Regions from separate parts of the Stutzerimonas sp. 21-1 genome, predicted to be linked through region 2. Evidence: predicted binding sites of a transcription regulator. Region 2 holds the regulator's gene; each other region holds the start of a gene.
What was found. The regulator sigma-54, encoded in region 2, starts transcription at its own class of promoters, with help from an activator protein. The targets are predictions, from matches to a motif close to ANTGGCATNNANNTTGCTNT.
Positions count from the first base shown of each region.

Region 1: the regulator sigma-54 is predicted to act here: its motif matches at 5,513-5,532, upstream of glnA (type I glutamate--ammonia ligase).
Region 3: the regulator sigma-54 is predicted to act here: its motif matches at 5,494-5,513, upstream of fliD (flagellar filament capping protein FliD).

Region 1 is NZ_CM150500.1:3,661,673-3,671,955, forward strand. It holds gene AC0ZJQ_RS17540 (methyl-accepting chemotaxis protein) at 1-884, opposite strand, end outside; gene AC0ZJQ_RS17545 (DUF2147 domain-containing protein) at 1,310-1,756, shown strand; gene typA (translational GTPase TypA) at 1,843-3,663, opposite strand; gene thiI (tRNA uracil 4-sulfurtransferase ThiI) at 3,831-5,285, opposite strand; gene glnA (type I glutamate--ammonia ligase) at 5,625-7,031, shown strand; gene AC0ZJQ_RS17565 (DUF4124 domain-containing protein) at 7,192-7,728, shown strand; gene AC0ZJQ_RS17570 (DUF4124 domain-containing protein) at 7,725-8,348, shown strand; gene glnL (nitrogen regulation protein NR(II)) at 8,520-9,602, shown strand; gene ntrC (nitrogen regulation protein NR(I)) at 9,599-10,283, shown strand, end outside.
Region 2 is NZ_CM150500.1:869,198-879,480, reverse strand. It holds gene AC0ZJQ_RS04240 (KpsF/GutQ family sugar-phosphate isomerase) at 1-46, shown strand, start outside; gene AC0ZJQ_RS04235 (KdsC family phosphatase) at 46-570, shown strand; gene lptC (LPS export ABC transporter periplasmic protein LptC) at 579-1,151, shown strand; gene lptA (lipopolysaccharide transport periplasmic protein LptA) at 1,138-1,683, shown strand; gene lptB (LPS export ABC transporter ATP-binding protein) at 1,683-2,408, shown strand; gene AC0ZJQ_RS04215 (RNA polymerase factor sigma-54) at 2,563-4,068, shown strand; gene hpf (ribosome hibernation-promoting factor, HPF/YfiA family) at 4,143-4,451, shown strand; gene ptsN (PTS IIA-like nitrogen regulatory protein PtsN) at 4,460-4,924, shown strand; gene rapZ (RNase adapter RapZ) at 4,925-5,782, shown strand; gene AC0ZJQ_RS04195 (HPr family phosphocarrier protein) at 5,796-6,068, shown strand; gene pmbA (metalloprotease PmbA) at 6,161-7,507, opposite strand; gene yjgA (ribosome biogenesis factor YjgA) at 7,614-8,135, shown strand; gene tldD (metalloprotease TldD) at 8,172-9,614, opposite strand; gene AC0ZJQ_RS04175 (carbon-nitrogen hydrolase family protein) at 9,617-10,283, opposite strand, start outside.
Region 3 is NZ_CM150500.1:107,399-117,681, reverse strand. It holds gene AC0ZJQ_RS00570 (OmpA family protein) at 1-225, opposite strand, end outside; gene motA (flagellar motor stator protein MotA) at 222-1,094, opposite strand; gene AC0ZJQ_RS00560 (FliA/WhiG family RNA polymerase sigma factor) at 1,102-1,833, opposite strand; gene AC0ZJQ_RS00555 (flagellar basal body-associated FliL family protein) at 1,843-2,307, opposite strand; gene AC0ZJQ_RS00550 (flagellar hook-length control protein FliK) at 2,344-3,507, opposite strand; gene AC0ZJQ_RS00545 (hypothetical protein) at 3,504-3,827, opposite strand; gene fliS (flagellar export chaperone FliS) at 3,811-4,206, opposite strand; gene fliD (flagellar filament capping protein FliD) at 4,203-5,468, opposite strand; gene AC0ZJQ_RS00530 (flagella synthesis protein FlgN) at 5,738-6,178, opposite strand; gene flgM (flagellar biosynthesis anti-sigma factor FlgM) at 6,175-6,450, opposite strand; gene AC0ZJQ_RS00520 (flagellar FliJ family protein) at 6,550-6,975, opposite strand; gene fliI (flagellar protein export ATPase FliI) at 6,972-8,306, opposite strand; gene fliH (flagellar assembly protein FliH) at 8,308-9,006, opposite strand; gene AC0ZJQ_RS00505 (FliG C-terminal domain-containing protein) at 9,008-10,075, opposite strand; gene fliF (flagellar basal-body MS-ring/collar protein FliF) at 10,047-10,283, opposite strand, start outside.

The DNA.
Region 1 (10,283 bases), 1.2 Mb from region 2:
ATCTGCTGGTTGCTGCTCGCCGACGAACTGAGCAATTCGCCCGACGCGCTACCGACGCCACTTGCCGCGGCGCGCACCTCGGCGATGATCGCCATCAGCTGGGTGGCCATCTTCGCCGTCGCGCCCATGACACTGTTGGGGAACGGCGTGACGATCACCTGCCCGAGGTCGCCACTGGCCAGGTTGTTGATCACGCGGGCCACTTCGTCCGGCTCGGCGCCAAGCGTCGAGCGCAGCTTGCGAATAATCACCAGGGCGATGGCCGCACCGAGCAGTACGGCGACCCCGGTCACCGCGACGATCAGCGCGAGGAAGCCGCTGGCGGTGTCGCGCACGATGGTCACGTCCTGGTTGATGCTCGCTTCCTGGTGGTCGATGAACGCGTTGATCAGGCGCAGCCACTCGGTGTAAGCGCCGGCGACGTTATCCAGCAGGAAGGCATGGGCGCGCTCCGAGCCTTCGGCGAAGCGCAGCTCGACCACCTGTTGCGTCAGCGCGTTGGTTTTCGCCTCGATGGCTTCGATCTGCGCCATCAACTGCTTCTCCACGGCGTCGGCCGCGGGCTGCGCGAGCATCGCCTTCATTGGCGCTGCCGAGTCGGCATACAGCTGCGCCAGCCGCGCGATTTCGGCGACCTGGCTGCGCGCGAATACCGGATCGGCGGCGCTGACGGCATCGCGCACGGCGATCGCCCGGTCATGCACGCTGCCGCGGAAGTTGATCGCGTAGCGCTGCTTCAGGCCTGCCTGGGTGCCGATCTGGTTCATGCTGCGGTCGATGATGCCGACCTTCATCGCACTGAGGACCGCTACCGCGACCATCAGCGTCAGGATCACGCAGAACCCCAAGCCCAGACGCATGGATACCGACATCTGCCTGTTCATTCGCTGTTTCCCCTGTTAGCTACTTCAATCGTTCCGCCAACCGAAAGAAGCTCGGTGGCCTGAAAAAACCTGTACAAGATACTGTCATCTTGCCATCACTTTGTACAAGTTTTTCTGCGCGCCGTGGAGGTATGAATGAAGCTGAATAGCGGCTGATCCGCCAACCTGGCCGTGAAGAGAAGGGAAGAAGTCGTTACGCCTGCAACCGCTTGTACAGGTTACGTGCACTCCAATCATCCTCTCAGCATCACGCATGCCGCTATCCTGCTGTCGCATCATCTTCCGACCGCGACCGCAACAGACCCCGAAACAGGACGACTCGAAGGGCAAATGTGACGAGAACCAACCGGTCAGCCGGTCAGCCGCCACCGGGCGGAATCGTCGCTGGTAGAGTCGGCGACGCCTTCCCGATCACTGGAGAAATCATGCGCCCACTGTTCAATGCCCTGTTGCTGGCCCTGCCCATCTCGCTCTCACCACTGGCCTTCGCTGCCGAGTCGCCAGCCGGCCGCTGGCAGACCATCGACGACGAAACTGGTAAGCCCAAGTCCATCGTCGAGATTCAGCAGGCCGCCGACGGCTCGCTGACCGGCAAGGTGGTGGAGATCCTGCATTCGGAACATGGGCCGAACCCGCTGTGCGACGAGTGCGAAGGCGAGCGCAAGGACCAGCCCATCATCGGCATGACCATCCTCTGGGACCTGAAACCGGACGGTGAACAGGTCTGGAGCAACGGCAACATCCTCGACCCGGCCAATGGCAAGACCTACCGCTCCAAGGCCAAACTGCTGGATGGCGGCGACAAGCTGGAAGTGCGCGGCTACATCGGCATCGAGGCGCTGGGGCGCAGCCAGACGTGGGTTCGCCGGTAAAAGCCGGTTCACGGCCAACGAGCCATTCCACAGACAGCAAAAAGGCGCCCTTGGGCGCCTTTTTGCTGTGGTCAGCTACCTGACGATCAGACCTTGCTGCGCTCGAAGCGCTTGCGGTCGTTCTCGTTGAGGTACTTCTTGCGCAGGCGGATCGACTTCGGCGTCACTTCCACCAGCTCGTCGTCGGCGATGAATTCCAGCGCCTGCTCGAGGGTGAACTTGATCGGCGGCACCAGGGCGATGACTTCGTCCTTGCCGGAAGCGCGCATGTTGTCGAGCTTCTTGCCCTTGGTGGGGTTGAGCACCAGGTCGTTGTCACGGCTGTTGATGCCGCACAGCTGGCCTTCGTAAATCTCGTCGCCCGGCGCCAGGAACAGCTTGCCGCGCGCCTGCAGGGTTTCCAGCGAGTAGGTCAGCGCGGTACCGGTGGCCATCGAGACCAGCACGCCGTTCTGACGGTTGGTCACTTCGCCGGCCTTGATCGGGCCGTAGTGGCTGAAGGTCGAGGTCAGGATGCCGGTGCCCGAGGTCAGGGTCAGGAAGTTGTTGCGGAAGCCGATCAGGCCGCGCGCCGGGATGGTGTATTCCAGGCGCACGCGGCCCTTGCCGTCGGGGATCATGTTGGTCAGATCGCCCTTGCGCAGGCCCATCTGCTCCATTACCGGCCCCTGGTGCTGCTCCTCAATGTCGATGGTGACGTTCTCGTACGGTTCCTGCTTCTCGCCGGCCTCGTTCTCGATGATCACCACTTCCGGGCGGCCGACGGCCAGCTCGAAGCCTTCACGGCGCATGGTTTCGATCAGCACCGACAGGTGCAGCTCGCCACGACCGGAGACCTTGAACTTCTCCGGGCTGTCGCCCGGCTCGACGCGCAGGGCGACGTTGTGCAGCAGCTCCTTCTCCAGACGATCCTTGATATTGCGGCTGGTGACGAACTTGCCTTCCTTGCCAGCGAACGGCGAGTCGTTGACCTGGAAGGTCATGGACACGGTCGGCTGGTCGACGGTTAGCGGCGGCAGCGCCTCGACGGCGTTCTGGTCGCACAGGGTGTCGGAGATGTACAGCTCGTCCATGCCGGATACGCAGACGATGTCGCCGGCTTCGGCTTCGGCGACTTCGACGCGCTGCAGACCGGAGTGACCCATGATCTTCAGGATGCGGCCGTTGCGACGCTTGCCGTCGGCGCCGATGGCGGTCACCGGGCTGTTGGCCTTGATGGTGCCGCGGGCGATGCGGCCGATGCCGATCACGCCGAGGAAGCTGTTGTAGTCCAGCTGCGAGATCTGCATCTGGAACGGACCGTCGAGGTCGACCTTGGGTGCCGGAACGTGGTCGATGATGGCCTGGAACAGCGGGTCCATGTTGTCTTCCAGATTCTCGTGGTCCAGACCGGCGATGCCGTTCAGGGCGCTGGCGTAGACGATCGGGAAGTCGAGCTGCTCGTCGGTGGCGCCGAGGTTGTCGAACAGGTCGAAGATCTGGTCGACAACCCAGTCCGGACGCGCGCCCGGACGGTCGATCTTGTTGACCACGACGATCGGACGCAGGCCGGCCTTGAACGCCTTCTGGGTCACGAAGCGGGTCTGCGGCATGGGGCCGTCTTGGGCATCGACCACCAGCAGCACGGAGTCGACCATGCTCATCACGCGCTCGACTTCACCGCCGAAGTCGGCGTGGCCGGGGGTGTCGACGATGTTGATGTTGTAGCCATTCCACTTCAGCGCGGTGTTCTTGGCCAGGATGGTGATGCCGCGTTCCTTTTCCTGGTCGTTGGAGTCCATCACGCGCTCGTTTTCGGCTTCCTTGCGGTCCAGGGTGCCGGACAGGCGCAGCAGCTTGTCGACGAGGGTGGTTTTGCCGTGGTCGACGTGGGCGATGATGGCGATGTTGCGGAGATTCTCGATCACTGATTCGTTTCTCTGTAGAGAGCTTCGAGCTGAGGCTGGAAGCTTGAAGTAGTCCGGACGAAGGCTGGCTGTCCGAGGTTGTAACGGCACTGCATTGCGATCAGTGCAGGTCGGGAGGGCGGTGGCGGATACTGCCGCCCAGCAGTCCCGGCTGCTTCACCGAGGCGTCAGGCCGGACGATAGACGCGAACATTCACATGCCCCTCGCTCAGCAGATGGTGAGCATGCAGGCGGCTCATGACACCTTTGTCGCAATACAGCAGGTACTGGCGGTTTTCATCCAGTTCCTTGAAACGATTATTCAGCGCATAGAACGGCAGCGTCTGTACTTCGATGCCCGCCAGTTCGAGCGGTTCGTCCTCGGCGGCATCCGGGTGACGAATGTCGAGGATGACCTGCCCGGCCATCGCCTCGCGGACTTCCTCGACCTTGATGTCCTCGCCCAGCTCGTCGATCACCCGGTCGATCGGCACCTGGCGCGCGCTGGCCAGGGCGCGCTCGAGGATAGCCATGTCGAACTGCTTCTCTTCGTGCTCGACGCGGTAGCGCTTGGCCTTAGTGGTCGGGTTCTTGGAGATCACGCCGCAGTACTCGGGCATGTTCTTGGCGAACTCGGCGGTGCCGATCTCGAAGGCGGTGTCGATGATGTCCTGCTTGTGGCTGGCGACCAGCGGACGCAGCACCAGCATGTCGGTGGCCGAGTCGATCACCGAGAGGTTCGGCAGGGTCTGGCTGGACACCTGGGAGATCGCCTCGCCGGTGACCAGCGCGTCGATGTGCAGGCGCTCGGCGATCTGCGTCGAGGCGCGCAGCATCATGCGCTTCAACACCACGCCCATCTGGCTGTTGTCGACCTTCTCGAGAATCTCGCCGACCACTTCCTCGAACGGCACGCTGATGAACAGCACGCGGTGCGAGCTGCCGTACTTCTTCCATAGATAGTGCGCGACTTCCATCACGCCCAGCTCATGGGCGCGGCCGCCGAGGTTGAAGAAGCAGAAATGCGTCATCAGCCCGCGGCGCATCATCTGGTAGGCGGCGACAGTGGAATCGAAACCGCCGGACATCAGCACCAGGGTCTGCTCCAGCGCGCCCAGCGGGTAGCCGCCGATGCCGTCGTGCTGCTCGTGTACGACGAACAGGCGCTGATCGCGGATTTCCATGCGCACTTCGACTTCCGGCGCCTTCAGCGAGATACCGGCGGCGCCGCACTGCTGGCGCAGCTGGCTGCCGACATGGCGCTCGACGTCCATGGAGCTGAACGGGTGCTTGCCGGCGCGCTTGCAACGCACCGCAAAGATCTTGCCCGGCAGGCGCTCGGCGTAATGCGCCTTGCATTTCTCGACGATGTCGTCGAGATCACCCAGCGGGTATTCGTGCACTTCCAGGCAATGGGCGATGCCCGGCGTGCAGCGCAGGCGCTCGATCATCTCGCGCAGCAGCTTCGGCTCGGTCAGCGCGGTTTCCACCTCGATGTTGTCCCACACCCCCTCGACCCGCAGCTCGGGGTCAAGCTCGCGCAGCACGGTGCGGATGTTCTTCGCCAGCTGGCGAATGAAGCCCTTGCGCACCGGCGGGCTCTTGATGGTGATTTCGGGGAAAACCTTGACGATCAGCTTCATGGGGAAACAGCGCGTGCGCCGACATGGCGGAAAAAGAGGGGCGCGGAGTATAGCGGAAACTGCTCAACATTTAGTCGGTTTTCTGCGCGATACGTTATTGCACCAAAATGGTGCAATGCCTATTGTGCGCGCACCATCCAGGCGCGCCCGCCCGGAGAATTGTCTGCGGTCGCCGAAGCCGAACTGCGCCGCCGCGCCATTTGGCTGCTGCAGGTCCATTTCGGAGCACTGGCATGCAATTTGCTCACTTGTGAGGCAGGTCGCCTTGGCGGAACATCGCCGCCGGCTCCGCCCTCGATTCGGAAGCGAACAGGCCGCTTCCACCATTTGGAGAACACCATGTCGAAGTCGCTTCAACTGATCAAAGATTACGATGTGAAGTGGATTGATCTGCGCTTCACCGACCCGAAGGGTCGCCAGCATCACATCACCATGCCGGCTCGCGACGCCGATGACGACTTCTTCGAAGTCGGCAAGATGTTCGACGGCTCCTCCATCGATGGCTGGAAGGGCATCGAGGCCTCCGACATGATCCTGCTGCCGGACGACAGCAGCGCCGTGCTGGACCCGTTCACCGAAGAGCCGACCCTGATCCTGGTCTGCGACGTGATCGAGCCGTCCACCATGCAGGGCTACGAGCGCGATCCGCGCGCCATCGCCCGCCGCGCTGAGGAATACCTGAAGTCCACCGGCATCGGCGACACCGTGTTCGTCGGCCCGGAGCCGGAGTTCTTCATCTTCGACGCGGTGAAGTTCAAGTCCGACATGTCCGGCTCGATGTTCAAGATCTTCTGCGAGCAGGCGTCCTGGAACAGCGACACCGACATGAATGGCGGCCAGGGCAACAACGGCCACCGCATCAGCGTCAAGGGCGGCTACCTGCCGACTCCGCCGGCCGATCCGGATCACGAAATCCGTACCGCCATGTGCAACGCCCTGGAAGAAATGGGCCAGGTCGTCGAAGTGCACCACCACGAAGTGGCCGCCGGCCAGAACGAAATCGGCGTGAAGTTCAACACGCTGGTCGCCAAGGCCGATGAAGTGCAGACCCTCAAGTACGTCGTGCACAACGTCGCCGAAGCCTATGGCAAGACCGCTACCTTCATGCCGAAGCCGCTGTACGGCGACAACGGTTCGGGCATGCACGTGCACATGTCGATCGCCAAAGACGGCAAGAACACCTTCGCTGGCGAGGGCTATGCCGGCCTGTCCGACACCGCGCTGTACTTCATCGGCGGCATCATCAAGCACGGCAAGGCGCTGAACGCCCTGACCAACCCGTCGACCAACTCGTACAAGCGTCTGGTTCCGGGCTTCGAAGCGCCGGTCATGCTGGCCTACTCGGCACGCAACCGCTCCGCGTCGATCCGCATCCCGTACGTGGCCAGCGCCCGCGGCCGCCGCATCGAGGCACGCTTCCCGGACCCGGCTGCCAACCCGTACCTGGCCTTCGCCGCGCTGCTGATGGCCGGTCTGGACGGTATCCAGAACAAGGTTCACCCAGGCGATGCCGCGGACAAGAACCTGTACGACCTGCCGCCGGAAGAGTCCAAGCTGATCCCGCAGGTGTGCGGCAGCCTGAAGGAGGCACTGGAGGCGCTGGAAGCCGACCACGACTTCCTGCTCAAGGGCGGCGTGTTCACCAAGGACTTCCTCGATGCCTTCATCGAGCTGAAGGCCGCCGAGGAGATCAAGGTGCGCACCTTCGTGCACCCGCTGGAATACGACCTGTACTACAGCGTCTAAGCAGCACCGCCTGTACGCAGAGGCCGCCTTCGGGCGGCCTCTGTCGTTTGCGCTGCCGTCACCGCGCGCAGCTTGTGCCGGCTCGCAAATCCGCATGCCCGGGCTTGCCTGGCGTCGCCCGCGGTGCAAGGCTCTCGCTGTCCTTCACGCGGAGCTTCCCATGCGCCACGCACTGTTCGGCCTGCTGCTGATCCTCAGCGCCCCGGCGATCGCCGAGATCTATACCTACACCGACGCCCAGGGCAACACTGTCTACACCAACCAGCCACCGGAAGGCGTCGCTGCCGAGCGTGTCGAGCTGCCGCCGCCCAACACCGTCGACATCCAGACCCCATCCGTACCGGCGCCCCTGCCGACGGACGCCGAAGCCGGACAACCGTACCGCTCGCTCGCGCTCAGCGGCATCCCGGACGAAGCCGCGCTGCGCGCCAACAATGGCACGTTCGTAGTGAGTGCCGAGCTGGACCCGCCGCTACGACGCGGCCACCAGCTGCGCTTCGTCCTCGACGGCATTCCCCAGGCCGCCGCCAGCCAGGCCACCTCGCTGCAACTGAACAACATCGAGCGCGGCGAACATCGCCTGCAGGTCGAGGTGCTCAGCAATGGCCGGGTGATCCAGCGCAGCGAGCCGGCAGTATTCACCGTGCAACGCGTGCACACCTCCAGCCCCGCCCTGCGCCACCGGGCAGCGCCATGATCCGCAGCGGCCACTGGCTGACCGCGCTGCTGCTGGCGCTGGCGGCGCCGGCGAACGCGGGGATCTACAGCTACATCGACGCGGACGGCAATCGGGTGTTCACTGACCGCCCAGGCGGTCAGGCCGCCGAGCAGATCGAACTCAAGCCCACCAACGACATGCCGGCCCTGCCGCCCGCGGCGCCCGCTGCGCCTGTGCCGGCCGCAACGGCGGCCATCCGCTACCAGTTGCAGATTGTCAGCCCAGCCGAGGACGAGACCATCCGCAGCAACGCCGGCGATCTGCTGGTCAGTGCCAGCGGCAACCCGGCGCCGCAGGCCGGCCACGGCTACCAGCTGCTGCTCGACGGCGAGGCGCTCAGCGCCGCCGGCCCCGATACCCACTTCGAGCTGCACAACGTCGACCGCGGCACTCATCGACTGCAGCTGCGCGTGATCGACGCCGAAGGCCGCGAGCTGGCGCGCAGCCCGGCGCGCACCTTTCACCTGATTCGCACCTCGCTGGCCCAGCGGCGCATGGTCAATCCGTGCCGCAAGAACGACTACGGCGTACGCCCCGAATGCCCGCTCAAGGACAAGCCGGCGGAAAAACGCGACATTCCCTTCATTCCTTTCCTATGATCATCATGTGCACCCTTTTGGTGCACATGAGTGGCGAATAACACCCCCGCTCACCCTTTTGGTTCACGCAGGCCGGGCGCCAGATGCCGCCAGCACGCCGATGCGCGCCGTTTTGGCGCGTCTGGTTTGCTTCTTGCATTTGACGGCCTACCCAAAGGATGCAGACCCGCCATGCTGACCGAAGCCCTGCAACGCCTGCTGATCGAGAACCTGACCACCGCGACGCTGCTGCTCGACGCGCGGTTGCGCCTGGAGTACATGAACCCGGCGGCGGAGATGCTGCTCGCCGTCAGCGGCCAGCGCAGCCACGGCCAGTTCATCAGCGAGCTGTTCACCGAGTCGCCCGAAGCGCTGGCCGCCCTGCGCCAGGCGGTCGCCGAGGCACACCCGTTCACCAAGCGCGAGGCCACGCTGACCTCGGCCACCGGCCAGACGCTGACCGTCGACTACGCGGTGACGCCGATTCCCGGCAGCGGCGAAACCATGCTGCTGCTCGAAGTGCTGCCGCGCGACCGGCTGCTGCGCATCACCAAGGAGGAGGCGCAGCTGTCCAAGCAGGAAACCACGCGGATGCTGGTGCGCGGCCTGGCCCACGAAATCAAGAATCCGCTCGGCGGCATCCGCGGCGCCGCGCAACTGCTGGCCCGCGAACTGCCCGACGAACACCTGCAGGACTACACCGAGGTGATCATCGAGGAAGCCGACCGTCTGCGTAACCTGGTCGACCGTATGCTCGGCTCGAACCGCCTGCCGCGGCTGGAGATGACCAACATCCACGAGGTGCTGGAACACGTCGCCAGCCTGATCGAGGCCGAATGCCAGGGCAGCCTGGTGCTGGTTCGCGACTACGACCCGAGCATCCCCGAGATCCTCATGGACCGCGAGCAGATGATCCAGGCCGTGCTCAACATCATGCGCAATGCCATGCAGGCGCTGGCCGGACAGACAGAACTGGGCCTGGGCCGCCTGACCCTGCGCAGCCGCACGGTGCGCCAGTTCACCATCGGCCACATCCGCCACCGGCTGGTGGCACGCATCGAGATCATCGACAACGGCCCCGGCATCCCGGCCGAACTGCAGAACACCCTGTTCTACCCGATGGTCAGCGGCCGCCCGGACGGCACCGGGCTGGGCCTGGCAATCACCCAGAACATCATCAGTCAGCACCAGGGCCTGATCGAGTGCGAGAGCCATCCCGGGCATACCGCCTTCTCGATCTTCCTGCCGCTCGAACAAGGAGCCCCCTGCCCATGAACCGAAGCGAAACCGTCTGGATCGTCGACGACGACCGCTCCATCCGCTGGGTCCTGGAGAAAGCGCTGCAGCAGGAAGGTATCGCCACGCAGAGCTTCGAAACCGCCGACAGCGTGCTCGGCCGCCTGACGCAGCAGCAACCGGACGTGATCATTTCCGACATCCGCATGCCCGGCACCAGCGGCCTCGATCTGCTGGCGCAGATCCGCGAGCGGCACCCGCGCTTGCCGGTGATCATCATGACCGCGCACTCGGACCTCGACAGCGCGGTGGCCTCCTATCAGGGCGGCGCGTTCGAGTACCTGCCCAAGCCGTTTGACGTTGACGATGCGGTCTCGCTGGTCAAGCGCGCCAACCAGCATGCCCAGGAGCAACAGGGCCTGCAGGCGCCGGCCAGCCAGGCCCACACGCCGGAGATCATCGGCGAGGCGCCGGCGATGCAGGAGGTGTTCCGCGCCATCGGCCGTCTCTCGCACTCCAACATCACCGTGCTGATCAACGGCGAGTCCGGCACCGGCAAGGAACTGGTCGCCCACGCGCTGCACCGTCACAGCCCGCGTGCGGCCTCGCCGTTCATCGCGCTGAACATGGCGGCGATCCCCAAGGACCTGATGGAGTCCGAGCTGTTCGGCCATGAGAAGGGCGCGTTCACTGGCGCCGCCAATCAGCGGCGCGGACGCT
Region 2 (10,283 bases):
CGGCGCGCTGAACATGCACGACCTGCTACGTGCGGGAGTGATGTGATGCAACAGGACCTGCTGCAACGCGCTCGCGACATCCGTCTGGCGATCTTCGACGTCGACGGCGTATTGACCGACGGCCGCCTGTACTTTCTCACTGACGGCAGCGAATTCAAGACGTTCAACACACTGGACGGCCACGGCATCAAGATGCTGATCAATTCCGGCGTGCGCACCGCCATCATCAGCGGCCGCAAGACCCCCGTGGTCGAGCGCCGCGCCCAGAACCTCGGCATCCAGTATCTCTATCAGGGGCGCGAGGACAAGCTGGTGGTGCTCGACGAGCTGCTGACCGAACTGGGGCTGAGCTACGCTGAAGTCGCCTATCTGGGCGACGATCTGCCCGACCTGCCGGTGATCCGCCGGGTCGGCCTGGGCATGGCCGTGGCCAGCGCCGATGCCTTTGTGCGCCAGCATGCCCACGGCGTGACCCGAGCGCGCGGCGGCGAAGGTGCGGCCCGCGAATTCTGTGAGCTGATTCTGCACGCCCAGGGCAACCTGGTGGCCGCTCAATCGGCCTACCTGTAGAGGTTCCGATGCTTCACAAACTGCGCTTTCCCGCCCTGCTGATGCTGATTGCCGCCCTGCTGGTGGCAGTCGGCTACTGGAACATCCGTCCGGAAAGCTTCATGCTGCAGCCGGCAGCGGTCGCCACCGCGGAATCGCCAATCGATTTCTACGTACTCAACGCCCGCACCGTGCAGTTCCAGCCGGATGGCAAGCGTCACTACGAGCTGACCGCGGACAAGATGGAGCACCTCAAGGCCAGCGACGTCAGTCTGCTGACGCGCCCCGACCTGTATGCCTACCGCGGCACGGAACTGCCCTGGCATGTTCGCAGCGAGCGCGGCGAGGTTGCCGCCGGCGGCAGCGAAGTCGAGCTGATCGATCAGGTTCGCGTGGAGCGTACTGACGCCAAGGGCCGCCCCACCATCCTCACCACCAGCCGGATGACGGTCTGGCCCGAGAAGGATTATGCCGAAACCCGGCAAGCCGTTAGAATCGAGGCCGCCAATGGCGTCACGACGGCCACGGGAATGAAAGCGTATCTGGATGATGGCAGGATGCACCTGCTGTCCAATGTAAGAGGCAAGCATGAGCTGCGTTAAGACCCTCCCCCTCCTGCTCGGTTTGAGCGCATTGTTGCTTGGTACCACTGCCTCGGCGCTGCCAGAAGACCGCAACCAGCCGATTCGCGTTCAGGCCGACACGGCCGAACTGGACGACCAGCAGGGCGTGGCCGTCTATCGCGGCGACGTGGTGATCACCCAAGGCACGATGAAGATCACCGGCGATACCGTGACCATCACCCAGGACGGCAACGGCGATGTCGAGGTCTTCACCTCCATCGGCAAGCCTGCCTACTATGAGCAGAAGCCGGCGGTCGACAAGGAGATCGTCAAGGCCTACGGCCTGACCATCCAGTATTTCGCGGCGAACGAGCGCATCGTGTTGATCGACCAAGCCAAAGTGGTGCAGGAAGGCAATACCTTCGAGGGCGAGAAGATCGTCTATGACACCCAGCGACAGATCGTCAACGCCGGCCGCGCCACCAACACCGCGGTGACCACGCCACAGCCACGCATTGACATGGTCATCCAGCCACGCAAGAAAGAGCAGCCGGCGGAGCAGGCGCAGTAATGGCCGTACTTAAAGCGCAGCACCTCGCCAAGAGCTACAAGAGCCGCCAGGTCGTGCGCGACGTCAGCCTATCGATCGAGAGCGGGCAAATCGTCGGCCTGCTTGGCCCCAACGGTGCCGGCAAGACCACCTGTTTCTACATGATCGTCGGCCTCGTGGGTGCCGATCAGGGGCGTGTGCTGATCGACCAGCAGGACGTCACTCACCTGCCCATGCATGGTCGCGCCCGCGCCGGTATCGGCTACCTGCCGCAGGAAGCCTCGATCTTCCGCAAGCTTTCGGTGGCGGACAACATCATGGCCATCCTGGAGACGCGCAAGGATCTCGATCGAGCCGGCCGCCAACAAGCGCTCGAAGCACTGTTGCAGGAATTTCACATCAGCCATATTCGCGACAGCCTCGGCATGAGCCTGTCCGGCGGCGAACGACGCCGGGTAGAAATTGCCCGCGCCCTGGCCACGGCGCCCAAGTTCATCCTGCTGGACGAACCTTTCGCCGGCGTCGACCCGATCTCCGTGGGCGATATCAAGCAAATCATCCACCACCTCAAGGCCAAGGGCATCGGCGTCCTGATCACCGACCACAATGTCCGCGAAACTCTGGATATCTGCGAAACGGCCTATATCGTCAATGACGGCCAGCTGATAGCCGAGGGCGACGCCGAAACCATCCTGGCCAACCAGCTGGTCAAGGAAGTCTACCTGGGCCACGAATTCCGCCTGTGAGCGGTCCGGCACGTCGGTTTTTTTGCGTGACCCAACATTTCTGGCCTAGGCAAAGGCTTCGCTGGCAGGCATATAATTTGCTTTCATTCGGCGCCTAGCGCCTATTGGGAACGGGCGCGGTTGCGCCGGCACATAAGGTTCGAAGTCCTCTGCCATGAAACCATCGCTAGTCCTGAAGATGGGCCAGCAGCTGACGATGACGCCGCAGCTGCAACAAGCCATACGACTGCTGCAGCTTTCCACGCTGGATCTGCAGCAGGAAATCCAGGAAGCTCTGGATTCCAACCCGATGCTCGAACGCGAGGAGGATGGCGACGACTTCAGTCACGCCGACCCCATGGCTGAAGCCGCCGATCAGAACGGTGAAGGCCCCTCGGCCAGCCAGACGAGCAGCGACAATCTTTACGAAGAACCCACGCATAACGCCGACAACCTGGAAGAAGGCGACTGGGGCGAGCGCATTCCTAGCGAACTGCCCGTCGACACTGCCTGGGAAGACATCTACCAGACCAGCGCCAGCAGCCTGCCAAGCAACGACGATGACGATTGGGATTTCACCACCCGCACCTCCAGCGGCGTCAGCCTGCAAAGCCATCTGCTCTGGCAGCTCAACCTGGCGCCGATGAGCGATACCGACCGGCTGATCGCCACGACCCTGATCGACTGCATCAATGACCAGGGCTATCTGGAAGAAAGTCTGGAAGAGGTGCTCGAGTCGCTGGATCCCGAGCTTGAGGTCGAGCTCGACGAGATCGAAGTGGTGCTCCACCGTATCCAGCAGTTCGAACCTGCCGGCATCGGTGCCCGCAACCTTAGCGAATGCCTGCTGCTGCAACTGCGCCAACTGCCCGAACAGACCGCCTGGCTGGAACAGGCTAAGCAACTGGTGAGCAATTACCTTGATGTGTTGGGTAATCGCGACTACAGCCTGCTGATGCGCAGGATGAAGCTCAAGGAAGACGAGCTGCGCCAGGTGATCGAGCTGGTACAGAGTCTCAACCCCCGCCCCGGCTCGCAGATCGAGGCCAGCGAGCCAGAATATGTGGTGCCAGACGTGATCGTGCGCAAGCACAACGACCGCTGGCTGGTGGAGCTGAACCAGGACGCCATGCCGCGCCTGCGTGTCAACGCGCAATACGCCGGCTTCGTCAAACGCGCTGACTCCAGTGCCGATAACACCTTCATGCGCAACCAGCTGCAGGAAGCGCGCTGGTTCATCAAGAGCCTGCTCAGCCGCAACGAGACGCTGATGAAGGTCGCCACGCAAATCGTCGAACATCAGCGCGGTTTTCTCGATCACGGCGACGAAGCGATGAAACCCCTTGTGCTGCACGACATCGCCGAGGCGGTAGGCATGCACGAATCAACCATCTCGCGCGTGACCACGCAGAAATACATGCACACGCCGCGGGGTATTTACGAGCTGAAATACTTCTTCTCCAGCCACGTCAGTACGGCCGAAGGCGGCGAATGCTCGTCCACCGCGATTCGCGCGATCATCAAGAAACTGGTCGCCGCGGAAAACCCCAAAAAGCCATTGAGTGACAGTAAGATCGCTGGTCTACTGGAGGCACAGGGCATCCAGGTTGCCCGTCGCACAATCGCCAAATACCGTGAATCGCTTGGCATCGCTCCCTCAAGCGAACGCAAGCGACTATAGTGCGGCCAGGTTGAATGTTTCGGCGGCAGGTCCTGTACCGGCCACCTTCGCAGCAGGCAATTAGGAGAAGCAGTATGCAAATCAACATCAGCGGTCTTCATCTGGAAGTAACTGACGCCCTGCGTAGCTATGTCGAGGAGAAATTCGAGCGGCTGTCCCGCCACTTCGATCGCATCATCAGCATCCAGGTGATCCTGCAGGTCGAGAAGCTCAAGCAGAAGGCCGAGGGCACACTGCACATCGCCGGTCGCGAAGTGGTGGCCAACGCCGAACACGAAGATATGTATGCCGCCATCGATCTGCTGGTCGACAAGCTCGATCGCCAGCTGATCAAGCACAAGGAAAAGCAGCTCGACCACACCCAGGGCGTAGTGGCTCGCTGACTCGCATCATGATCCGACTGGAATCCATCCTGACCCCTGGGCGTTCCTTGGTGAACGTCCCAGGCGGCAGCAAGAAACGCGTCCTCGAGCAGATCGCCAAGGTGATCGCGCAGGACCTGCCCGACCTCGATGCACAGGCCATCTTCGAGAGCCTGATCGCCCGCGAAAAACTCGGCTCCACCGGTTTCGGCAATGGCATAGCCATTCCGCACTGCCGCATGGCGGGCTGCAATTCGCCGCTCAGCGCCGTGCTGCGTCTGGAAGCACCGGTGGATTTCGACGCCATCGATGGCGCCCCGGTCGATCTGTTATTCGTTTTGCTGGTACCGCAAGCGGCGACGGATGAACATCTCGAATTGCTGCGCCAGATTGCCAGCATGCTCGACCGCGAAGACGTCCGCCAGCGCCTGCGTGAAGCCCCCACCAACGACGACCTTTATCAGGTCGTGGTCGATGTGCAAAACGGCCAGTAGATGCGCCTGATTATCGTCAGCGGCCGCTCCGGATCGGGAAAAAGCACCGCCCTCGACGCTCTGGAGGACAACGGCTTCTACTGCATCGACAACCTCCCGGCCGGCCTGCTCCCTGAGCTGGCCGAACGTGCCCTACTCCACACCGAGCTGCTGCAACCGCAGGTCGCCGTATCCATCGATGCACGCAATTTGCCGAGCCAGCTCAAGCGCTTCCCCGAACTGCTCGACGAAGTACGGTCCCGTCATATCCAGTGCGACGTGATCTACCTCGATGCCGATGACGAAACCCTGCTCAAACGCTTCTCGGAGACTCGCCGGCGTCACCCGCTGACCAACGACAAGCGTTCGCTGGCCGAGGCGATCCGCGACGAAGAGCTGCTGCTCGCTGCGATCATCGACCATGCCGACCTCAAGATCGACACCACGCACCTGAATCTCTATCAGCTGCGCGACACGCTCAAACTGCGCCTGCTCAACCAACCCGAGCCCGGCACCGCTTTTCTCATCGAATCGTTCGGTTTCAAACGTGGCATGCCGGTAGATGCGGATCTGGTGTTCGACGTGCGCTGCCTGCCGAACCCTTACTGGAAAGCTGAGCTGCGTGACTATTCCGGTCTCGATCAACCGGTCATCGACTATCTGTCCGCGCAGCCGGACGTTGACGAGATGTTCCAGGACATTCACGGCTACCTGAGCAAGTGGCTGCCCCGCTTCGCCGCCAGCAATCGTGCCTATGTCACGGTCGCCATCGGCTGCACCGGCGGTCATCACCGCTCCGTTTATTTGGCCGAACGCCTGGGCCAGGCGCTCAAGGCGCCCTTGAAGAATCTGCAGGTCCGCCACCGCGACATAGCCTAGGACGAACAGCCCCATGCCCGCCCGCGACGTCACCATCATCAACAAGCTCGGCCTGCACGCTCGCGCGGCCGCCAAGTTCGTCGGCGTAGCTAATCGTTATCCATGCAGCATTCGCGTCGGACGCTGCCCGGACACTCTGGTGGATGGCAAGAACATCATGGCGGTCATGATGCTGGCTGCCAGCAAGGGCACCGCCCTGCATCTGCAGACCGAGGGTGACGAAGACGAGGCCGCCCTGGCCGCACTGATCGCACTAATCGAAGATTATTTCGAGGAAGGCGAATAGCGCCTGGCGCCCCGGCGAGCGGAATTATTCCTGCTCGCCGCCCAGATTCCACACCATGGCGCCTTGTCGTCAGGACGCCCGTGACGCCCTCTCTATTTCCCCGCGACCGTCATCCGCTCGATAAGCACCGAGCCGGTGCGGATGTTGCTGCGAGTCTCGGTATCGCAGCCGACGGCAACGATCTGGCGGAACATGTCGCGCAGGTTGCCGGCGATGGTGACCTCCTGTACCGGGAACTGGATTTCGCCGTTCTCCACCCAGTAACCGCCGGCACCACGCGAATAATCACCGGTCACCAGATTCAGCCCCTGCCCCATCAGTTCGGTCACCAGCAGGCCACGCCCCATGCGCCGCAGCAGCGCGGCCTGGTCTTCCTCGCCGTGACTGACGAACAGGTTATGCACGCCGCCCGCATTGGCGGTGCTCGGCAATCCTAACTTGCGCCCGGAATAGGTCCCCAGCACATAGGAGATCAGCTGGCCGTTCTCCACAAAGGGCTTGGCATAGGTCGCCAGGCCATCGCCATCATAGGAGGCACTGCCCAGCGCCTGAGCGAGGTGCGGACGCTCGTCCAGACTGAGCCACTCGGGAAAAAGCGTCTGCCCCAGGGCGTTCTCCAGATAGGACGCCTTGCGGTAGAGGTTGCTGCCGGAGATCGCGGCGAGAAAGTGACCGAACAGCCCGGTCGCCAGATCGGCCGCGAACAGCACCGGCACCTCGCACGTCGGCACCGGTCGTGCCCCCAGGCGTCTGACCGCACGCTCGGCGGCGCGGCGCCCGATGCTCAGCGGATCGGCCAATGTATCGGCGCGACGGCTGACGTCGTAGTAGTAGTCGCGCTGCATCTGCCCGGCATGCTCGGCAATCATCACGCAACTCAGGCTGTGGCGCGTGCTGCAATAACTGCCGATGAAGCCGTTGCTGTTGCCGTAGGCGCGGCAGCCTTGATGGGTATTGAGGCTGGTACCGTCGGCATTGCGGATGCGCGGATCGACTGCGAACGCCGCCTCCTCGCAGCGCAGCGCCGTTTCGATCGCCTGTTCGGGGGAAACCGACCAGGGATGGAACAGGTCCAGGTCCGGGAGCTCGCGCGCCATCAGCGCCGCGTCGGCAAGCCCGGCGAATTCGTCTTCGGACGCATGCCGCGCAATGGCCAGCGCAGCAGCCACTGTTTCGCGAATGGCTGCGTCGCCGCTGCCCGTGGTGCTCGCCGAGCCCTTGCGCTGACCGACGTAGAGCGTAATACCGAAGCCCTGGTCGCGATTGAACTCGACGGTTTCAACCTCGCCCTGGCGCACGGTGGTCGACAGCCCCTGCTCCATCGACACCGACACCTCGCTGGCGCTGGCACCCTGCCGACGCGCTTCCTCGATGATGCGCTCGACTTTCTCGCGCAAGCCCGGCTCGACCTGCGGACCGATGCCTTCTACTTCACTCATAAGAACTCCCATGCCCCGCATTCGATCGTGACCCAGCCCGCCGACGGCAGAGCCGGCCCGGCAAGGCTGCTGTTATCATGGCGGCATTTCCCAATGGACCATCCCCATGCCTGAATACTCCGACGACGGCGTTTTCGACGAGAAGAGCAAATCCCAGGTCAAACGCGAGCTGCATGCGCTGCAGGAACTGGGCGAACGCCTGACCACGCTCAAGCCCGACCTGATCGAACGCCTGCCGCTGAGCGACGCGCTGCGCAAGGCACTCGCCGACGCGCCCAAACACACCGCACACATCGCCCGCAAACGCCACATCCAATACATCGGCAAGCTGATGCGTGGACAGGACATCGACGCCATTCTGGCTCTGGTCGACCAACTCGACGCCTCCACCCGCCAGTACAACGAACGCTTTCATGCCCTGGAGCGCTGGCGCGATCGCCTGATCGCCGGCAACGACGAAACGCTGGAAGCCTTCGTCACCGATTACCCCGACACCGATCGCCAGCACCTGCGCGGCCTGATCCGCCATGCCCAGCATGAAGCCGCGCGCAACAAACCGCCGGCGGCGAGTCGCAAGATCTTCAAATACATCCGCGACCTCGATGAAACCAAGCGCGGCCTGAAATAAGCCAGACCGCACGCCTTCCTGCCGCCTCCAGCGGCTTCAGGCGCCCGTTCCGCCGACGGTGATCTCGTCGATCTTCAGCGTCGGCTGACCGACGCCCACTGGCACCGACTGGCCATCCTTGCCACAGGTGCCGACGCCACTGTCCAGCGCCAGGTCGTTGCCGACCATCGACACCCGCGTCATCACCTCCGGGCCGTTGCCGATCAGCGTCGCACCTTTGACTGGCGCAGTGATCCGCCCATCTTCGATCAGATAAGCCTCGCTGGTGGAGAACACGAACTTGCCGCTGGTGATATCCACCTGGCCGCCACCAAGACTGGCGCAGTAGAGGCCGCGCTTGACCGAACGGATGATCTCCTCGGGATCGCTCTCGCCGGCCAGCATATAGGTGTTGGTCATGCGCGGCATCGGCAGGTGCGCGTAGGACTCGCGGCGGCCGTTGCCGGTAGGCGCGACACCCATCAGGCGCGCATTCAGCTTGTCCTGGATGTAGCCCTTGAGCACGCCGTTCTCGATCAGCGTGGTGCACTGCGTCGGCGTACCCTCGTCATCCACGCTGAGCGAGCCGCGCCGATCGGCCAGGGTACCGTCGTCGACGATGGTGCACAGCTTCGAAGCCACCTGTTGACCGATACGCCCGCTGTAGGCCGAACTGCCCTTGCGGTTGAAGTCGCCCTCCAGCCCGTGGCCGACCGCCTCGTGCAGCAGCACGCCGGACCAGCCCGGCCCGAGCACCACCGGCAAGCTGCCGGCAGGTGCCGGCTGTGCCTCGAGATTAACCAGCGCCTGGCGCAACGCCTCGCGCGCATAGCCCATCGCGCGGTCCTCGCTGAGGAAATACTGGTAGCCCAGCCGTCCACCGCCACCCTGGCCGCCCCGCTCGCGGCGGCCGTTCTGTTCGACGATCACGCTGACGTTGAAACGCACCAGCGGCCTGACATCGGCCGCCATGCCGCCATCCATGCCGGCAACCAGAATATGTTCCCAAACGCCCGCCAGGCTCACCGTGACCTGCTTGATGCGCGGGTCGAGCGCTCGCGTGGCGACATCGATGCGCTTGAGCAGCTCGACCTTTTCCGCCCGGCTCAACCCGTCCAGCGGATTCTCCTGGCTGTACAGCGGCGCAAAGGCCGCCCTCGACAGCACCCGTACGCTGCCCTGCTGACCGCTACGGGCAATCGAACGGGCCGCCTGCGCCGCCTGGCGCAGCGCCTCGGCGGTGATCGCATTGCTGTAGGCGAAGCCGGTCTTCTCGCCGGACAACGCGCGAACACCAACGCCCTGCTCCAGGTGGAAGCCGCCCTCCTTGACGATGCCGTCCTCCAGCACCCAGGACTCGCTGACCTGGTCCTGAAAATACAGATCGGCCGCGTCGATACCCGGCCCGGCGAGTTCCCCCAGCAGCGCAGGCAGGTCGTCAATGCCCAGGCCGCCGGGAGTCAGAAGCCGCTCGACGGCGGGCAACAGCAGTTCACTCATAGTCACTCCAAACTCGCCGCGACCAGGCGCGGCACTTCAAATCGTCGGTGGCCGGTCAGCGGCATGCGCTGGCGGATGGCCAATTGCTCCGCGGCATCGCGCCGGGCCGTCAAGGCAGCCTCGCCATCGGCCTGCTCGCACAGGATGCGCCCCCACGGGTCAACGATAGACGAATGACCGTGGGTCAGGCGGCCGCCGGGATGAGCACCACCCTGCGCCGCGGCCAGCATATAGCACTGCGTCTCGATGGCCCGCGCACGTACCAGCGTTTGCCAGTGCGCCGCGCCGGTCACTGCGGTGAACGCCGAGGGCACGCTGACCAGCTCGGCGCCGGCCAGCCGCAGCGCCGTATACAGCTCGGGAAAGCGCAGGTCGTAACAGACTGTCATCCCCAGCCGCCCGAGCGGCGTATCGACCACTACCAGCCCATCGCCCGACGCGTAGTCGTCCGACTCACGGTAGCGACCGCGATTATCCGGGACGTCCACATCGAACAGGTGCAGCTTGTCGTAACGTGCAACCCGTTGCCCATGCTCGTCGAACAACAGCGAACAGGCGTGTGGCCGGGCCTGCGGCTGATCGTCCGGCGGCAACGGCAGTGTTCCAGCCACAATCCATAACCTGAGGTCGCGCGCGGTCTGTTTCAACCACGGCAGGATCGGCCCCTCG
Region 3 (10,283 bases), 760 kb from region 2:
GTCCACCAGCGGATTGCTCTCCTGCTCGCCGTAGGACGGGTTGTTCATCTGCATCTGCGGCTGGATGATCCACAGCACCATGAACAGCGCCATCATCGCCAGGGTGAAGTCGGCGAATGCCACCTTCCAGGCGCCGCCATGCTCGTCGCCGTGGCCCTTCTTGCTGCGGCGCCGGACGATGATTTCGCGCTCTTCGCCGCCCTTGCCCTTGCCTCGGCTCTTCATGCCGCGTCCCTTTCTTCCTCGTACTGGTTGACCCAGACCTCGAGTTGGCGGAAGGCGGGTTTGACGTCCTGCTCGATCAGCTTCCGTCCGGCATCGACCGCCAGCAGCGTCGGCTTGCCGGCCAGATGCGCCACCAGCGTGGTGCGCACGCATTCAAGCGCCGACAGCTCGGTCTTGACCCGCTGGCCCATGGCGTTGGACAGCGGCTCCATCAGGCAGTAGCAGAAGAAGATACCGAGGAAGGTGCCGACCAGCGCCGCGGCGACATGCGAGCCGATCTCGGCGACGCTGCCGCCGATGCTGCCCATGGTGATGATGATGCCCATGATCGCCGCGAGGATGCCGAAGCCCGGCATAGCCTCGCCGATCTTGAACAGCGAGCGCGACGGCTGCAGCAGGGCGTTTTCCATGGCCTCCAGTTCCTGCTCGAGGAAGCCCTCCAGCTCGTGGGCGCTGATCTTGCCCATGGCCATCAGCCGGAAGTTGTCGGCGATGAAGGCCATCAGGTTCCTTTCCTTGAGGATCAGCGGATAGCGCGCAAACAGGTCGCTCTCTTCCGGTTCCTCGATGTGCGAATCGAGCACCTTGAGGCCGCCGACGTCGACCATTTCCAGCAGCTCGTAGAGCAGCATCAGCAGCTGACGCTGGAATTCCTCGCCGCGGCGCTCGTAGATGAACACGCCACGCATCTGCGAGAGCATCTCCACCAGCACTTCCTTGGGATTGCCCACCACCAGGCTGCCGATGGCGGCACCGAGGATGATCACCACTTCCGCCGGCTGCCAGAGCACTCGCATGTCGCCGTTGGCCATGGCATAGCCGCCCAGCACACAACCGATGATGATCAACGCACCTATTACTTTCTGCATGACGTCTCTAGTTTCTCTCGGTTAGGAAGCGACAGGCCTTGCCGATCGCTTGCTTGCTCAGCTGACAGACCCTGGCGTCGCTGACTTCCAGCACCAGGGCGATTTCCTTCAGGCTCAGCTCATGCTGGTAATAGAGCGTGAGCACCAGGCGCTCGCGCTCGTCCAGCTGGCTCAGTGCCTGTTCCAGCAGCCGTTCCTTCAGCAGACGCTCCTCGAACAGCTCGGCAGCGTCGGGAAAATGCTCGTGACCGCTCTGCAGCAGCGCGTCGAGGCTCTCGATGGCCTCGGACGAGTCGGCCCAGAGGAAGTCCTGATAGTCCTTGTCCTCGAGACCGGTGAAGGCCTTGATCTCCTCCTCCGTCGGCGGATGCCCCAGTTGGCGCCCCAGCTCGCGGATGGCATCGCGAACCTTGTGCGCCTGCTGGCGCACCTGACGCGGCCGCCAGTCCTGCCGGCGCAACTCGTCGAGAATCGCCCCGCGAATGCGCAGCGCGGCGAAGCGCCCGAACTGCTCGTCCGGCTCGCCGTAGCGACGCAGTCCCTCGAGCAGACCCATCATGCCGATCTGCTCCATGTCCTCGCGGTCGAGCACCTGATTGGCCTGCAGCGACAGCTGCCGGACGATGCGCTTGACCAGCGGCAGGTACTGCATCAGCCAGCGCTGCTCGGCCCCCGGGGCGAACAGCACCGGAGCGCTCGGCGCAACGCTGTAGTGATCGACGGGACAGGTGGCGCTCATGGCGGGGCCTTACTGCACGATCAGCTTGTTGACCAGCACGTGCTTGAACGGCACCGCGGCGTTCTTGCTGGCGAAATCGGCGAACAGCGCATTCTCCAGGCGCACCTGCAGCTCGCCGATCTGCAGCCCGCGCAACTCGGCGAACGGCAGGCCGGAGAGGTAGGCGACCACCGAATTGCGCACCAGCGGTTCGACCTGGGCGAAGTTGACCGGCTCGTCCTCGCTGGCTTCGGCCTGCAACGCCAGGTCGAGCACGAAGTAATGCTCGCGTCCTTCGTCCCGCACGCTGACGATCACCTTCGGCACCGGGAAGAACTCATAGGCCACCGGCTCGGCCGGCTCAGGCACCGACGCCTCGGTCGACGCCAGCGCGCCCGCGGCTGGCTTGAACAGCCAGTAGCTGATGCCCACGCCGGCGGCGAGGGTCAGCACGTTGAGCAGCAGCATCAGCAACACCAGACGGGACGTCTTCATAAAGCACTCACAATCGGAAAGTTACGGTTGAGTCGGTCATACGGTGACCAGCACATCGGCGGCCCGCTCGCGGCCGCACGTCTGCGAGGCCGGCTGCTGCGCATTGGCCGCCGGCAGCGGCTGGTCCTCGGCCAGTGGCGCACGCGGCTGGCCGCGGCCCTGCTGGCCCTGAGCGTCCGCGCCGACCTGTACGTTAACCTGCACGAAGTTCTGTCCCACCAGCTCCTGGCGCAGGCGGTCGCTGGTCTGCTGCAGCAGGCGGGCAACATCGGCGTGCGCGGCGGTCAGCTGGACATGCAAGCGGCCAGACTCGTGGCTGAGGTGGATCTCCAGCGCGCCCAGCTCCGGCGGATCGAGGCGGATGGTGGCGCTCTGGATCTTCTGCTGCAGCTGCAGCTCGACGTTATCGCGCAGCGCCTGCAGCATCTGCTCGCCCCAACGTGCCTGCGGCGTGTGCAGCTTGAGCAGGCGTTCGCCGCCGAGCAGCGGCGACAGCGCCGGACGCTCGCTGGCGGCGGCGCTCGACTCACCGCGCGCGCCGGCATCATCGACGCCGAGCAGCGCATCGACCGGGTCGGCCATCCGTTGCGCCACCTCGGTGCCAGCGTCTACGAGCGGCGCAGCGGATGTCGCGAGCATCGGCTCGGCACCCGCGCGCGACGGCGGCAGACGCGTTTCGGCGAGGGCCGGCGCAGCGTCCGTCACGCTCCGTACCGGTGGCGCGGCCGGCGGCAGCGTTACGGCTGGTACCGGCAGCGGTTCGGCCGTGGTCAGGGTCGGTGCCGCCGTGGCGACCAAGGCAATGGCAGCGGGCGCCACCGGCGCCGCCGGTTGGCCAGCGTCGCGCGCCTGCACCTGCGTCTGCTGCTGCCCGAGCATGCCCAGCAGCCATTGCTCGGCGGTCAGTTCCGGCGGATTTTCCTCGGTGGCGGGAGTGGCTTCGCGCGCGGGCAGCCCTGACGTGGCTTCATCCGTCGGTGCCACCGGCAGGGCGCCGAACGGTAATGCCGGCAGCTCCACCGCCGGCAACTGCTCGGCATCGGCGGCGCGTGCCATCTGCGCGCCGAAGCCAGGCTGTCCGTCAGCTGCCGCCTGGGCATCAAGCACCGGTGCTGCGGCCGCTGCGGTGGCGCCGATTGGCTGCGCAGCACGCGGCGCCAGATGGCCGGGCGCCTGCGGGGCGGACATCGACTGGATCATCGCGCCTCTCCGGTGTGGAACAGCTCGACGCGCTGATAGGCCGCCAGCCCTTCGGCGTACTCCAGATGGTTCACCAGCAGCTGGCGCAGGCGTTCGCACTCCTCGGCACAGGCGACCCGCGCCTGGTCGTGCAGCTGCTTGAGCGCTGCGCGAGCGACAATGGTCGCCGGGTCAGGCTGGCCGATCTCGGCCAACGCGCGCAGGCACTGGGCGATGGCGCCGTCCACCGTGGCAATCACCTGCCAGTCGCCGCGCTGCAGAGCCTGATCCAGTTGCGCGTGCAGCTGCTGCAGACGCTGGGCATCACTTGCGAGCGGCACTGACACCCTCCCAGCCTTCGCGCAGGATGCTGAGCAGATTGGTCACTTCATCCAGCCGTTCCAGCGACAGCGTCACGCTGACATCGGAGAGGCGGTAGATGCAGTACTCATAGAGCCGCGCCAGACCCTGCACCACCTCGCCGCCGTTCTCTTCGTCGAGCGCGCCGTTGAGGCCGTTGAGGATGTTCATGCATTTTTCCAGCGACGCGCCCTTCTGCTGGTAGCGCTTGTGCTCGATGTGGCCACGGGCGCGGGCCAGCTCGTCGAGCAAGCCGTCCATCAGCACCAGCACCAGCTCGTAGGGGGACGCGGCAGCCGCACGGGCCTCCAGGTCCACCGCGCGGTAGCTGTCGTAACTGTCGTTGGGGAGATAGGTCATCCGAACATTCCTGAGGTCTGTTCCATCGACTGCATGGTCTGCATCATCGTGGTGAACTGCTTGAGGTAGCGGGAGTAGTAGCTGTCGTAGCGCTGCTGCAGCTTGTCGAACTGGTCGTCGATGCGGCGCAGGTTCAGATCCAGCGTGTCCATGCGGTTCTTCAGCATGCCGTTGGCGCTGCTGGTGTAGCTGGCGACGGTCTTGTCGATGCTGTCGAGCATCTGGTCCTTGCCGGTGAACAGCGCCTCGAAGGCTTCCGGCTTGGCGGCGACGGCGGCCTCGAAGCGGGTGGCGTCGATGGTCAGCTTGCCGTTGCGGTCGGAGCTGATGCCGAAGTCGATCAGGCTGACGCCGCCGAAATCGGTCCGCAGCAGGGCGTTCAAGCGGCCTTCGATGGAGCGCACGCTGGCGTCGCCGGCCAGCGGGCCGCGCGCGCTGCTCTCGCTGCCGCTGGCGGTGAGGCTGTCGAGGCTGCCCATCAGGGTGTTGAAGGCATCGATGAAGCTCTGCGCCTGGGCCTTGGTCGCCGATTTGTCCTGGCCGACGGTCAAGGTCAGCGCGGCGTCGCTGGCGCTGTGCACCTTGCTGACGGTGAGGCTGACGCCGTCGATGACGTTGTCGAAGGTATTGCTGGCGCTGGTCAGCTCGATGCCGCCGCTGCCGAAGCTGCCGCCCATGCGGATGCGCGCATCCTGCGCGGTGGACAGCGTGGTGCTGGTGGCGCCGCCGGTCAGGCCGAAGGTGAAGGCGTTGGCCGCGCCGCTCTCTTCGCTGGTGAGCACCAGATTGACCTGACCGTTGCTGCGTACCAGCGTCGCCTGCACGCCGAGGCCGGCGTCGTTGATGGCCTTGGCGGCGTCGTCGAGCGTGGCGTAGCCGCTCAGGTCGAAGGTCTGCGCATTCAGGGTCAGGGTGCCGCTGAGGCTGCCATCGGTCAGGCCCTGCACTGCGACCTGCTGTTTGCTGGCCAGCTGCTCGACGTAGAACTGGTAGCTGCCGGGCTGCGCGGTGGTGCCGACGGTGGCCGTGGCGTAGCCGTCCTGGCTGTAGGTCGCACTGTTGACCAGCATGCTCGAGGTGCTGCTGTTGAGCTTGGTCAGCGCCGACTTGAACGTGGTCAGCGAGGTGCGCAACTGGCTCAGCGCGTCACGCTGCGTCTTGTAGTTCGATTCGTTGCGGTTGAGCCGGTCCAGCGAGGACTGAACCTCGTAGTTGGCCAACTGCGTCGACATCTGCTTTACGTAATCCGAATCCATCGCCATTGCCGATCACCTTCCTCAAATCTATTGAGCAAATTGAGTGCCAAGTCTCAAGACGTTGATTTACAACGACTTTCGCTTGGCTCATGCAGAAAAAACGCTTCCGCCCGGGCAGTGGATGCGGAAACGGGGAAACGCCGTTTCCGCCCGCATCGACGACGGAACTTCTCTTTGCAAGGGCGGCGCGGGAAGGGGGTTACTTAAGCGCGGCGCAATCACGGCCGCCGCGCTGGCGCTGGCGACGTGATGGATTCAGGCGGGGGCGGCGGCGCTCAGTACGCCTGCGGGCTGTACAGGTGGGTCGGCTGCTGGGTGGCGAGCAGCTGCTCGAGGATTTCGTGGTGCATCGCCAGCAGCTTGCCGTTGCGCTCGTTGAGCTGCTGACACTCGGTCGCCAGCCGGCCGAGCTGCTGCCAGAACTGCTGCAGCACCGCGCGGCGGACTTCGGGATAGCTTTCCAGCAGGCGCTGCATGCCGGCGCCATCGTCGCTCAGGCGGAAGGCGGCGAGTATCTTGCTGCGGCGCTGAGCACGTCCGCGGAGGTTGTCGACGTGGCGACTGATCTGGCGATTGATCCGCTCGATCTCGACGCTGTCGCGTTCGAGCAGGAAGCTGTAGAGCGCCTGCATCAGATCGCGCAGGGCGAGGTAATCGCCACAGTCCTGCTGCAGATCGTTGTCGACGACCTGTAGCAGCTTGTCACGCTGGCTCACGCATCGTTCCCGCGATGGTAGGCGAGCATGCTGCTAGCCAGCTCGGCCGGGTCGCTGGACAGCTCACCGCGCTGCAGGGCCTGCTTGAGTGCGGCGACGCGCTCCAGATCGACCTCCGGCATGGCGCGCAGGGCTTCGTGCATCTGCTCCAGCGGCAGGCTCTCGGCCTGGCGGGCCGCAGGCTGCGCGACGGGCGCGGGTGCCGCCTGGAGGGCCGTGGCGGTTTCGCCGGGGACGCTGAGGGCGGGCTTGAAGTGCCGGCTGATTTCCATGATTTCTTTCCAACTCGGTGGTTACAGCCAATCAGGCGACCGCCCTGGCGCAAAACTTAAACGCGATTTTCACACAGCCGCCGCCAGCGCGGCAGTCGCTCATCCCGCCTGGTTGCGCCACCAGGCCTGCGCCGCCAGCCCGTCCTGGATCTTCTGCTCCTGTTGCGCGAGCTGCTGTTGCCATTGCTGCATCTTGTTGTCGATCACCTGCGCCACCACCTTCTCGCTGCGCATGGCCTGCAGCAGCTCGCTCTGAATGCGCGCCAGCGCCTGCTCGGCCACCGCCAGTTCGCGGCGCTGCAGCTCGACCATCTTGTACAGCGTGGTCTTGTAGCGCTGCTGGTTGTCGCGCTGCAGCGGCGTGTTCATCGGCACGCTGAAGCCGCACAGGCGGCTCAGGCCGGTGATGTTGTTGCGATAGCGCTGGCAGAGATTCTGCTGGTACTGCACCTGGCCGAGCATCTGCCGCACGCGGTTGCCGCGCAGGCTGGCCAGGCGCGACAGCGTTTCGATCTGCTGTTTCATCGCGGCTTCCCGATGATGTTCTGCAACGTGGCGATGCTCGGCTCCAGTTCGGCGGCCTCGCCCACCTCCTGACGCAGGAAGCGTTCGATGGTCGGCGCCAGCTGTACCGCGCGATCGGTCTTGGGGTCCATGCCCGGGGTGTAGCCACCCAGCGGAATCAGTTCGCGGATCTTCTCGAAGGTGCTGTAGAGCTCCTTGAGCTGACGCGCCGCGCCCAGATGCGCCGGTTGGCCAACCTGGCTCATGCAGCGGCTGACCGAGGCGCCGACGTCGATCGCCGGGTAGTGCCCGGCCTCGGCCAGGCGCCGCGACAGCACGATGTGGCCATCGAGAATCGCCCGCGCGCAGTCGACGATCGGGTCCTGCTGGTCGTCGCCCTCGGCGAGCACGGTGTAGATCGCGCTGAGGCTGCCGTTGTCGCTGGCGCCGTTGCCGGCGCTTTCCACCAGCTCCGGCAGCATGCCGAACACCGACGGCGGATAGCCCTTGGTCGCCGGCGGTTCGCCGAGGGCCAGGGCGATCTCGCGCTGGGCCATGGCGTAGCGGGTCAGCGAGTCGACCAGCAGCAGCACGTCATGCCCCTGGTCGCGGAAATAGGCGGCGATGCTGTGGCACAGCTCGGTGGCCTTGAGGCGCATCAGCGGCGATTCGTTGGCCGGCGCGACCACCACCACGGCCTTCTTCAGGCCTTCTTCGCCCAGTGAATGCAGGATGAACTCCTGCACCTCGCGGCCGCGCTCGCCGATCAGCCCGACCACCACCACATCGGCCTTGGTCTGCCGGGTGATCATGCCCAGCAGCACGCTCTTGCCGACGCCGGAGCCGGCGAACAGGCCGACGCGCTGGCCCTTGCCGAGTGTCAGCAGGGCATTGATCGCGCGCACGCCGACATCCAGCGGCGCCTCCACCGGGCGGCGCTTGAGCGGATTGACCGAGGGCAGCTCGGTCGGCAGCGGATCGCGCCCGCCGAGCTTGCCGAGCTCATCCAGCGGTTCGCCGAGGCCGTTGACCACGCGCCCGAGCCAGGATTCATCGATCTGCAGCATCGCCTCGTCCGGTGCTGGGAACACCCGCGAGCCGGCACTCAGGCCCATCGGTTTCTTGAACGGCATCAGGTAGGTGATATCGCGGTTGAAGCCCACCACCTGCGCTTCCAGCATGGCGCCGTCGGCCAGCTCGACATAGCAGCGCTGGCCGGTCATGCGCTGACAGCCGAGGCTTTCCAGCAGCATGCCGGAGACGCGCACCAGGCGTCCGCTGACCTTGGCCAGCTGCACCTTGTCCAGCGAGCGCAGCGCCTCGTCGAGCCGGAAGCTCTCGCGCAGGGACATCTCAGGCCGAGTCCCGCATGTGTTCGGCGAGGGTGTCCATGCATGAATCCAGGCGCTGCTGGCAGCCGATATCGGCTTCGGCCTGGGCGGTCAGCACGCGACACTCGCCAAGCGCCAGCTTCTCATCCGGCACCAGACGCCAGGCGGCGGCGCGCTCCGGCGCCAGCTCGCGGATGCGCGCGCACTCCTCCGGGTTGAGGTGAATGCGCACGTCGTCCTGATCGCCGGGCATGGCATTCAGCGCTTCGTCGGCGAGGGTCAGCAGCTGGGTGGGATGCAGGGTCAGCTCGCAGCGGATCACCTGCTTGGCGACCTTCTGCACCAACTCCAGCAGTTCCTCGCGCCGCGCCTGCTGGTACGCACGCTGGAAGTGCTCGAACGTCTCGATCAGCCGCTCCAGCGGCCGCGCGGCAGCCTCGAAGGCCTGACGCCCCTGCTGGCGCCCCTCTTCGCGGCCGATGCTGCGGCCATCCTCGACGCCGCGCTCGAAGCCCTCGCGGTGACCGGCCTCGCGGCCCTGCTCGAGGCCCTCGCGGTAGCCCTTGTCGATGCCTTCCTGAAAACCGTCGGCGACCGCCCGTTGCAGCGCCGCCGGATCGCCGGCCAGGCCTTCGGCGAGCTGCGCCGGGGTCTTGACCCGCGGCGGGAACCGGAACGGCCGCCAGCTGCGGCCTGCGCCCTTGACCACCTTGACCGTCATCTCATTCCACCGTTTGTTCGCGGAACAGCTGCACTTGCAGCTCGCCATCGGCGGACATCTCGCGGACCACCGCCATGATGTCCTTGCGCACCTGCTCGACGCGCGACAGCGGTACCGGGCCCTGGCGGCGGTTGATCGATTCCATCTGCTGCGCCTGGCGCTTGGGCATGGCACCCTGGATCGCCCGCACCAGCGCCGGCTCGGCACCCTTCAGCGCGACCACCCACTCGTCCAGCGGAATCACCTCGAGCAAGGTCTGCAGCACGTCCTGGTTCTGCCGCGAGAGGATGAAGAAGTCGTACATCTCATCCTCGATCTTGCTCACCAGCTCCTCGTTGTGCGCGCGCAGCAGCTCGAACATCTGGTCGCGGTTGCCCTTGAAGCGGTTCATGATGTCCGCCGCCTGCTTCACCCCGCGCACCTGCGAGCCCTGGGTGCTGAGCACCTTGAGGCTGCGGTCGATCAGCTGCTCCAGCTCGGCGATCACGTCGCTGTTGACCTCCGAGAGATTGGCGATGCGATAGAGCAGTTCGTCCTGGCGCTCGGCCGGCATGCACTCGAGCACCTCGGTGGCCATGCCCGGCGGCAGGAAGGCGAGGAACACCGCCTGCATCTGCGCGTGCTCCTTGGCGATCAGCGCGGCGAACTGCTTGGGATCGAGCCACTCCATCTTGGCCATCTTGGCGCGGATTTCCTCGCCATAGATCGAGTCGAGCAGCGAGCGGGTGATGTCGCCGCCGAGCGCCTTGCCGAGCATGCCGGCCAGGTAGCTGCGCGAGGCGCCCTTGATGCTGCTCTGCTCCTTGTAGTCGTCGAAGAAGCGGCTGATCACGTCGGACACCATCGGCTGCTTGACGTTGGACAGTCGCGCCATCGCCTGGCTGATGCTGATGATCTCCTCGCGGGAGAAGTTGCGCAGGATGCCCGCGGAAATCTCGTCACCCATGCTCAGCATGAGGATCGCCGCCTGCTCCAGCGAACTGACCGAACGCAGCTGCACCGGGCGCGCCTTGATCTCCTTGGCGGACGCGGTGTCCTGATCAGCCGGCTGGGTTGAGGTCTCTTTCATTGCGCCCTATCCAATGCTTGATGACTTCCGAGACGCGCTCGGGATCGTTCTTGGCCAGCATCTGCAGATGCTCGATCTGCAATTCCAGGCCCGAGCCCGGCGCCGGCAGACGGATTTCCGAGAGCGGGTTGAGTTCGCCGAAGATGTGCGGGCCGTCGGTTTGGCGCGGACTGACCAGCGCCGGCCGCGCCTCGCTTTCCAGTGCGGC